DNA from 3 places in the Chryseobacterium sp. GM_Chr_2 genome. Region 3 is predicted to be linked to each of the others. Evidence: riboswitches for the same ligand, from Rfam matches in the RefSeq annotation. Region 3 holds a riboswitch; each other region holds the start of a gene.
What was found. A riboswitch is a leader RNA that binds a small molecule or an ion and turns the genes downstream of it on or off. The one in region 3 is predicted to bind S-adenosylmethionine.
Positions count from the first base shown of each region.

Region 1: another riboswitch for S-adenosylmethionine. It lies ahead of OXQ85_RS11610 (TonB-dependent receptor); the one in region 3 lies ahead of OXQ85_RS16240 (alpha/beta fold hydrolase).
Region 2: another riboswitch for S-adenosylmethionine. It lies ahead of OXQ85_RS15285 (TonB-dependent receptor); the one in region 3 lies ahead of OXQ85_RS16240 (alpha/beta fold hydrolase).

Region 1 covers NZ_JALNUD010000006.1:176,584-179,782, reverse strand. The annotation lists gene OXQ85_RS11615 (alpha-amylase family glycosyl hydrolase) at 1-708, shown strand, start outside; SAM riboswitch class I at 1,096-1,203, shown strand; gene OXQ85_RS11610 (TonB-dependent receptor) at 1,299-3,199, shown strand, end outside.
Region 2 covers NZ_JALNUD010000010.1:79,229-82,427, forward strand. The annotation lists gene OXQ85_RS15285 (TonB-dependent receptor) at 1-1,899, opposite strand, end outside; SAM riboswitch class I at 1,983-2,080, opposite strand; gene OXQ85_RS15290 (type II 3-dehydroquinate dehydratase) at 2,481-2,888, shown strand; gene pckA (phosphoenolpyruvate carboxykinase (ATP)) at 3,052-3,199, opposite strand, start outside.
Region 3 covers NZ_JALNUD010000011.1:72,339-75,537, reverse strand. The annotation lists gene OXQ85_RS16245 (ACT domain-containing protein) at 1-815, opposite strand, end outside; gene OXQ85_RS16240 (alpha/beta fold hydrolase) at 812-1,756, opposite strand; SAM riboswitch class I at 1,821-1,928, opposite strand; gene OXQ85_RS16235 (glucosidase) at 2,117-3,199, shown strand, end outside.

The DNA.
Region 1 (3,199 bases), on a different contig from region 3:
AATAGATGTGCAGATGGTTCTATTAATAACGGTTGCAGAACCGATGAAAAACCAATTGCATTCACTTTAAACTATGATACAAGTGCCAATAGAAAGGCAGTTTATGATACTTGGGCTAAAATTATCAACATTAGAAATGCACATCCTGTTTTTAAATCTAAAACATATACAGTTGAATCCAATAACTTAACAAATGATCCAAACGGATTGATTACAAGGATCTTCGTGTACGATAATACGTTGACTTTGGGAATTAAAAACGTTGTTGTATTGGCGAATTACACAACGGCAACTCAAAATGTTGTTCCGTATTTTCCTTATACTGGGCAATGGCAGAATTTAATGGACAATTCAATCTTTACAGTGGCTTCTACAACGACTCCGATTTCTCTTCAACCGGGAGAATTCAGAATTTTCGGAAATTATACGGGAACGAATTTATCCACAGTCAATGTGAATGCAGAAAATACATTATCGCTTCAAATTGGGGATAACCCTGTAAAAAATGGTTTGGCTAAATTAATTTACCACAAAGCGAAGAATGGGGAGATCTCAATCTACGATATGAGTGGAAAAAAGATGGATTCATTTAAGCTTACCAATGAAAACGGAACATATGAATTGAAAACAAATTATCCTGCGGGATCATATTTAGTTCATTTAAAATCAGATACAGGAATTGCAATTCAAAAAATGATTGTGAAATAACCTGTGGATAAGTCTGAGGATTACCATACAAAGAGGTCACGCAAGTGATCTCTTTTTTTGTTTGTCCACACTTTTTTCACATTTAAATTAATGCTTATTCATAAGAAACTAACGGCTTTTCAACACGTAATTCACAGGGTTTTCCGCATAGAAATTCACAAATTTTTTGGGCTTGTTAATAGCTTATTAAGACGTTATCCATATCTTATTCACATTTAAAAAATAACTTGTTAATATTTGAATTTTGATAACTCACATGCAATTCACGCCTAGCTAACAGGTAATTCACGCGTTATCCACAACTTATTCACAATCGAAAAAGGATTCAAAAACAGTAAAAATTTGCGATTTTTTGTCAATTAAAATTAATACTCTACCTTTGCACTAGATTTATCAAGAAAGGTGGAGGGATTTGGCCCTGTGAAACCTTAGCAACCGACACATTTCCAAACGTGTAAAGGTGCTAATTCCAACCCAATCGGGGGAAGATAAGTGAAGCATATTCTTAATATTTTTCCATTTTCTTGACGGTCTTTGTAGGCGGATTTTGATCCGTTCGGGTTTATTATTAATTTTGCAAAAAACAAGAGATGAAGAAACTAAGCATTTCTATATTATTGCTTGGAGCGGTTTTCGTATCGGCTCAGGAACAGGAAAAAGAAAAACAAATTGAAGACGTTATCATCGTCGGAAACCGAAATGCAAAACGCACAAAGCTGGAAACTCCAGTTCCAGTAGATGTTATCAATATCGAAAAAATACAAAAATCTTCACCGCAAATTTCCGTTCAGGATTTATTGAATTACGTGATTCCGTCGTTCAATGCAGTTCGCCAGTCAGCTTCGGATGGTACAGAACACATCGATCCGATGACATTGCGAGGAATGGGACCGGATCAGGTTTTGGTTTTGGTGAATGGAAAAAGAAGACACACAACGTCTTTGGTGAATTATCAGAACACAGTTGGGAACGGTTCTGTCGGAACAGATTTGAGTACAATTCCGGTCATTGCCATCGACAGAATTGAAGTATTGAGAGATGGAGCAGCAGCGCAGTACGGTTCTGACGCGATTGCGGGAGTTATCAACATTATTCTGAAAAAAAATATTGGCGGATCTGCAACTCTTAATTATGGAATTACAGGGAGAAATGATGGCGAAACTTACCAAGCCGGAGCGAACTACGGAACTTCTTTGGGTAAAAAAGATGGTTACATCAATTTATCTTTACAATTAAATTATAGAGGAAAAACGACAAGAACGCAGAATCATGATTTGATTATTTACGATCAATCAAATCTGAATGTCGTTAATAATGGGGGAACAATTTCAGCTAATGGAATAGTTTTACCAAATGTTTCACCGATTGCCACCGGAAGTTATGGGAATTTTTTTGCTTATCCATTTGCCGATCCTGCTGACGGAGGAACAGGTGCGCAAATTTCAAGGGCTTATGATGATGCTTTAATTGCTCAAAATGGATTAACTCGCGACGATTTCAATTTCCAAATTGGAGATGCACAAATCAAACAGGCGCAATTGTTTTTTAATTCAGAATATCCGATTAATGATCAGTTTAAATTATATTCTTTTGGAGGTTTCAGCATAAAAGAAGGTCAGGGATACGGTTTCAGAAGGCTTCCAAGCGAAACTTCGAATAATGTACCATCCATTTTTCCAAATGGTTTTCAGCCGACTTTAGGATCGAAAGTGTACGATTTTTCTTACGCTGTAGGAGCAAAATACAACAAAAACGATTGGTTTTTTGATCTAAGCAATACGTTCGGAAGCAATACTTTCAATTATGATGTGAGCAACACGGTAAATGCTTCATTAGGCGCAAAATCTCCGACAAGTTTTGAAGCAGGGGCGCACAGTTTCCTTCAAAATACAGTTAATCTTGATGTTTCAAAAAATATTAAAAACTTCAACATTGCTTTCGGTGGAGAATTCAGATTCGAACAATATGAAATCAAATCCGGACAAGAATCATCATATGCGAGATACGATATTTACGGAAATGTTGTAACAGCTTCAACGCCTTCTGCTGATATTATCGGAGCGGGAGGATCTCAGTCATTCATTGGTTTTTCACCGGAAAATGCTTTGAGAAAATCAAGAACTTCGACCGCAGTTTATGCAGATGTTTCTTATGATTTAAATAAAAAATTTAATGTTGATTTAGCGGGAAGATTCGAAAATTATTCAGATTTCGGAAGCACTTTGAATGGTAAATTGGCTTTGAGATATGAATTTGTAAAGAACTTTGCGATTCGTGGAGCGGTAGGAACTGGTTTCCGAGCGCCGTCTTTACAGCAGCAATATTTTAATAATTCTTATGCGGACATTTCTACAACAGGAAATTCCATCGTTACAAAAGGAATCTTTAATAATGACAGTGAAGCGGCAAGAGCTCTTGGTTTTGATAAATTAAAACAGGAAACATCTGTCAACGGAAGCGCCGGATTTACCCTAAGACCTGCAAGAGGTCT
Region 2 (3,199 bases), on a different contig from region 3:
TTCTCCTAAATTGTTGTAAAATCGATATAAACTCTGATAAGCATAATAGGTTTTAAGCTTGTCATTTCCCTGACCTCCGTAACTTGCACGAAGTGTCAGCTGATTGAATATATTCAAATCTTTAATAAAATCTTCATTCGACGCTTTCCACGAACCACCGACAGACCAAAACGTTCCCCAACGGTTATCTTGAGAAAATCTCGAAGAAGCATCTGACCTTACCGATCCTGAAATGAAATATTTATTCTGATAATCGTACTCCGCTTTACCTAAGAAACTTAGCAATCCCAACTGATCGCTGTTTCCTGTGAAACCACCCAATAAAGCTGCAGCGTCTGGTTCATAATAATACGGAAGTGAAAACTGAGATCTGTTTCCGGAAATCGTCTGATATTCATAATGATAAAACTCCTGCCCTGCCAATAAATTCACATGATGCTGACCGAATTTTTTATCATATGTTAAAATATTACTTGTGGTATAAGAAAGCGTTCTGGAATTTGTTTTAGTGACCGAACCGCCAATTTCAGTTCCTTGCCCTAACAGAGAATTGGTATAATAATGACCGTTATAATTCACCAAATCAACTGAAAAACTGGTCTTAAATTTTAGTTCAGGCAAAAACGTAAACTCAGCAAACCCCTTTCCTGAAAAGTTATCTTCTCTGTTTTCGTTTTTATCTAAAGGTAAAGTTGCTGCTAAATTCTGATTTTGTAAAGCGCTTGTTGGTCTGTATTTTCCGAAATCATAAATATAATTTCCGCCTGCATCAAGTTTATAGCTTCCGTCGGTATTTCTTTCATAGTAAGGATAAAATGAAGGAATAATACGCCCGACATTGATAATATTTTCAGAACTTGAATCCGAAGAAGCCGGAGCCAATTGAACGCTGTTGGTAAAGCTTAAATTCGCACCAACATTCAGCCATTTTTTAACTTCAGAATTTAATTTTAATCTTGTACTGTATTTTTTGAAACCAGATTCTATGGCAATTCCTTTATCATCTAAATAACCTAAAGAGAAATAATAGTTACTCTTTTCGTTTCCGCCACTGAAATCCAAATCAACCTGATTTCTAGAAGCCACACGTTGAAGAACATCTGCCCAATTGTCATTCCACAAAGCTTTTGCACCTGCCAACAATTTTCCGTCTGTTCCTACAGGTTTTGCAAAACTGGCTCCGTAAGGATTGATTCCCAAAGCATTCACCAAACCGTCTGTTGCCATCTGAGCCGCCTGCTGTGGAGCAATATTATTCGCAACATAGCCGTTTCTCATTGCCTCCCAATACAATTCAAAATACTGATCAGTATTTACCTGAGCATAATCTTTCACCGCTCTCGAAGAAAAACCCTGACTGATATTAAAATTGATCTTTGATTCTCCTTTTTTACCCGATTTGGTCGTAATGATGATTACTCCGTTTGCCCCTCTCGAGCCATACAACGCACTTGCAGAAGCATCTTTCAGTACACTCATCGATTCAATATCATTTGGGCTGATGGTGTTGATATTTCCATCAAAAGGAAGTCCGTCTACCACATACAAAGGATCGCTTGAAGCACTTATTGAGCCAATCCCACGAATACGAACCGAAGCTACAGACCCCGGCTGGCCAGAAGCACTCACCGCCTGAAGTCCGGGAACCTGACCTTCCAACGCTTTTGTAATATTGGTAACTGGTCTATTGTTGATTTTATCACTGGAAATTGTGGAAACCGAACCCGTATAGCTATTTCTTTTCGCTTTTCCATACGCCACAACAACTACTTCGTCTATCTCTTTTTCCTTCAGGGTATCTTTTTTTATTTCCTGACCTTGTACTCCGATAATTCCCAAGAAAAATACCGCGACAGGTGGAATCCAAATCTTAGAATTAAATGAATTTTTATTAATCATAATCAATTTTGTTTAACATTAATTAAAAATAAACCTTTTACAAAAAAGACAACAACAAGCACCAATAAATAGGATTAAATTATTGCTTATCTTTCCTTTTTAAGGCTGAATGTAACACCTTGCCCAAAGCAGGTTGTTAAGATTTCATAGGGTCAGTTCCCTCCATCTTTCTTTATAAGCCGATCGAAATATGGTTGCAAATCTAAAAACAAATAGTCTACAAAACAAGTAGACTTTAAAATTTTTGATTATAATTTTATGAAAATTAAGTTAAATTTATTTTAAAAACCACCAAAATAGACACTTATACAAATTGTTAAATTTTCAAATATGAGAAATATCATTAAAAATAATACAATGGATAAAAATTACATTCAAGACTGAATTAGGATTAAAATTCATTACGCAACCCTCGTCACTCCGAGTAGATTTTTACAAAAAAAATCGTATCGAGAAGTTTTGCTGTGGAAATAGAATTTGTGTTTCTGTTCACTGGTTCTCGATACATTTTTCTCCGCTTCGCTGCGAAAAACACTCGAACTGACGAAGGGAAATTCAAAAAAAGTTTTTAATTTTATGTTATGAAAATTTTAATTGTAAACGGTCCTAATCTTAATCTGTTAGGTACGCGAGAACCAGAAATTTACGGAACGGTAACGATGGAAGATTATTTAGAAAAATTACAATCTGAATTTTCTACGCATGAAATATCTTATTATCAATCAAATATTGAAGGTGAATTGATTAACCGTCTTCAAAAAGATGATTTTGATGCTTTGGTGATTAATCCGGGAGCGTTTACTCATTATTCTTATGCTATTACAGATTGTTTAAAGAATATTCAGAAGCAGAAAATTGAAGTTCACATCAGTAATATTTACAAGAGAGAAGAATTTCGTCAGAAGTCGGTAACGGCAGCAAATTCTGATGCTGTTTTATCAGGTTTTGGAATGGACGGATATCGATTGGCAATTTTGAGTTTGAGGTAATTTCATAGAGATAAAAATTGATAAATGCTTCGACAAGCTCAGCATGACAGTCCTAATACTAACTGTGTAATTATTTAACAGTCTATTTTTAGCGAGGTCCTGCTGAACTCTGCCGAAGCATTTAAAACATAAAAAAGCCTCATCAATGATGAGGCTTCCTAATTTAGTTAATTGCTTGTTGCTGTAACTGAGGACCGGAAGCAATAAGCTTTTTGCCCTCTTCGGTGTTACAATATTGTTCAAAGTTTTTGATATATCTTGAAGCTAAGTCTTTCGCTTTTTCTTCCCATTCAGAAACTTCGTTATACGTA
Region 3 (3,199 bases):
TAAATTTTGTTGGAAGAAACAATATCAAAACCGTTATCTACAAACGCATCATAATGCTTCACAAAATCTTTACTCGCCGTATTATCTACCATTACCAGATTTTCCAGATGGTGCTCTTTTGCATATCCGATCAGGCTTTCAATGCTGGAATCTGTTTGAGAATAATTAACCTTCTGTCTCCAGTCGCTTCCAAAACCGCCTTTGTTCAAAGCCATTTTCTTTGAATTGGCAATGGCTACAATTTTCAACTGTAATCTTTTACGTTTCAGAATATCATGTTCAGAATCTAAAATCTGTTCCACCAACGTTCCGCCCACATTTCCGTGACCGATCAATGCTAAATGAACGACTTTCGGTTTTCCGTAAATTTCAGTTTCAACAATATTTTTTGCAATTTCTGTCTGATTATCGGTTACCACGATATTTACTCTTCCCGCCGAAGCAATTTGATTCAACAAAAGCGGAAATATTTTATTTCTCTGAAGTTCAGAAAGTATTTTGCTATAATTTTCCGAAACGAAACCAATAACCGCCACATTACTGATATTGTAAATATTGCTTACCGCCCCGTTCGATTTTTCTTTTTTAAATTCTTCCTGCAGCACACGCACTGCATCTTCCGCATCTTTTTCATCTACCAAAACAGAAATTCCGTTTTCAATCGCCTGCTGAGAAATTACGCCAACGCTTATTCCTTCTTCATTTAATACTTTGAAAATTCGGGAATCGATGCCGATGTGTCCTAAAAAGTCTTTCCCTTCAAAGTTTACCAGCGCTTTGTTTCGATAAATGTTTATCGTATCTGATGTTGTCATATATTCAGAATAAGTTTTATGATATTATTTAATTGTTTATATTCCATTAAAAAGGCGTCGTGCCCATGAATTGAGGTGATCTCGTGATAAAAAACATTTTCCTTTTTCTCTTTCAGCTTTTCAAAACACCTTCGAATTTCAGAAGCCGGGAAAAACAAATCTGTATCTACAGAGATCATGTGCATTCGTGCCTGAATTTTTTCCAATTGAGATTCATCAACATTCAAATTCATCAGTAAATGATTCATCAGCTTGTAAGACTTTAAACTAAATCGTTCGTTTAAAGAATTTCCGTGATAAATCAGCCAATCTTCTGATTCCAATCTTTGTTTTTCCTGATTGTATTTATTTTGAAATCTATCATTTAACGATTCCGGTGTTCGGTAACACAACATGGCATGAATTCTTGCTTTTTGCAAAGGTTCATTTTCTTGATTTAATAAAAATTTCTGAACCAGACATTGTGCGTGAAGCCAATCGTGGGTTTTATAATCACAGGCAATAGGAATGAAAATTTCGGCAAGATTTGGCTTTTTCACCAGCATTTCCCAACCGATTCCTCCTCCCAAAGAGCCCCCAACAATGGCGTATAAACTTGTAATATGTAAACTTTCAAGTCCTTGTAAAAAGATATTAGCAATATCTGAAGGCGCGAAATCTTCGTATTCATCAATTAAAAAATCATCAAATCCGTTTCCGGGAATATTGAAGCACAGAATCGTATATTTATTTGTATCAATAACCTGACCTTCACCAATTAATTGTTTCCACCAGCCTTTATCACCGGAAACATTAGAATTTCCCGTTAAAGCATGATTAACTAAAATGATAGGTGACGAAAACAATTCTTGCCCGAAAAGCTGATAGCTCAACAAGATATGACATTCCTTACCGGAATTTGTTTGATACGAAAGATTAATATAGTTTAATTCTGTTTTCAATTCTATTATACTTTTTGATAATACAATTGAAAATGCCACAGGAAATGGCTGAAAAAAGATTCAGTAGTTATCTGTCCAAAATAATTTTGGTAGAACGTAGCACCTTCTTCGCTTGCGCAAAGGGTTGCTAAGGTTTCACAGGGTCTAATCCCTCAACCTTTCTTGATAACATTTTCAATATTTGAATGATCGAATGGTGCAAAGATAAAACATTTCTTTTAAATATTTATAAAAATTTAATTTAATATTCGAAACACTGATAAACAAAAGGTTTTCAAAGCAATGTTAACTATTTTTCAGATTCGTAAAGTTGGAATTTTTTATCAAAAAAACTAACTTCGTATAGAAAATTGATGAAATATGATTGCCGAAAAACAAAGATTACAAGATAAAAACTGGAAAAACTGGGGACCTTACGTAAGCAACCGCCAATGGGGAAATGTACGGGAAGACTACAGCTCCAACGGCGATGCATGGAATTTCGCCAATCATAATTCCGCAGAAAGCTACGCCTATCGTTGGGGGGAAGAAGGCATTGCGGGAATCTCTGATGTGAAACAGCTTTTCTGTTTTGCCCTATCCTTTTGGAACAAGAAAGATAAAAGGGTAAAAGAGCGATTCTTCGGGCTGAGCAACCCTCAGGGAAATCACGGAGAAGACATTAAGGAAATTTTTTATTATCTGGATAATACGCCTACCCATAGCTATATGAAGCTGGTGTACAAATATCCTATCAACGCATTTCCTTATGATGATATTCGTGCCGAAAATGCCAGAAGAAGCAAAAAAGAACCTGAATACGAGATTATCGACACAGGAATTTTTGATAACGATGAATATTTTGATATTTTTATTGAATATGCCAAGGCTGAACATAATGATATTTTGGTTCGCGTTACGGTTTGCAACAGAAGTCAGATGGATGCGCCTATTGTGGTGATACCTACGATTTGGTTCAGAAATAACTGGAAATGGGGCTATAACACGTATAAAGGACAAACCAATGCTGCTCAGGAAGGTTGTATCAATATTAATCACGACAGTATTTCCATCAAAAAACTGTATTCGCGAAATATGAATGCGGAAAGTGTTTTCTGTGATAATGAAACCAATGCTCCGAAATTATATGGTTCCCCGTATCCCGGAAATACCTATTATAAAGACGGAATTAACGATTATATCACTTACGGAAGCAATACCGTAAATCCTGAAAAAAGAGGTTCCAAAGCTTCATTTATAGTAGATGAAATAATTGCTGCGGGAGCATCTAAAACTTTTGATTTCAGATTGTCGCCCGACGAACTGGATGATCCTTTTTCTCAGTTTGATGAAATTTTAAACAACAGAATTGATGAAGCCAATGAATTTTATAATGAAATTCAGAATGATGTAACGAACGACGATGAAAAAAATGTACAAAGACAGGCTTTTGCAGGTCTACTT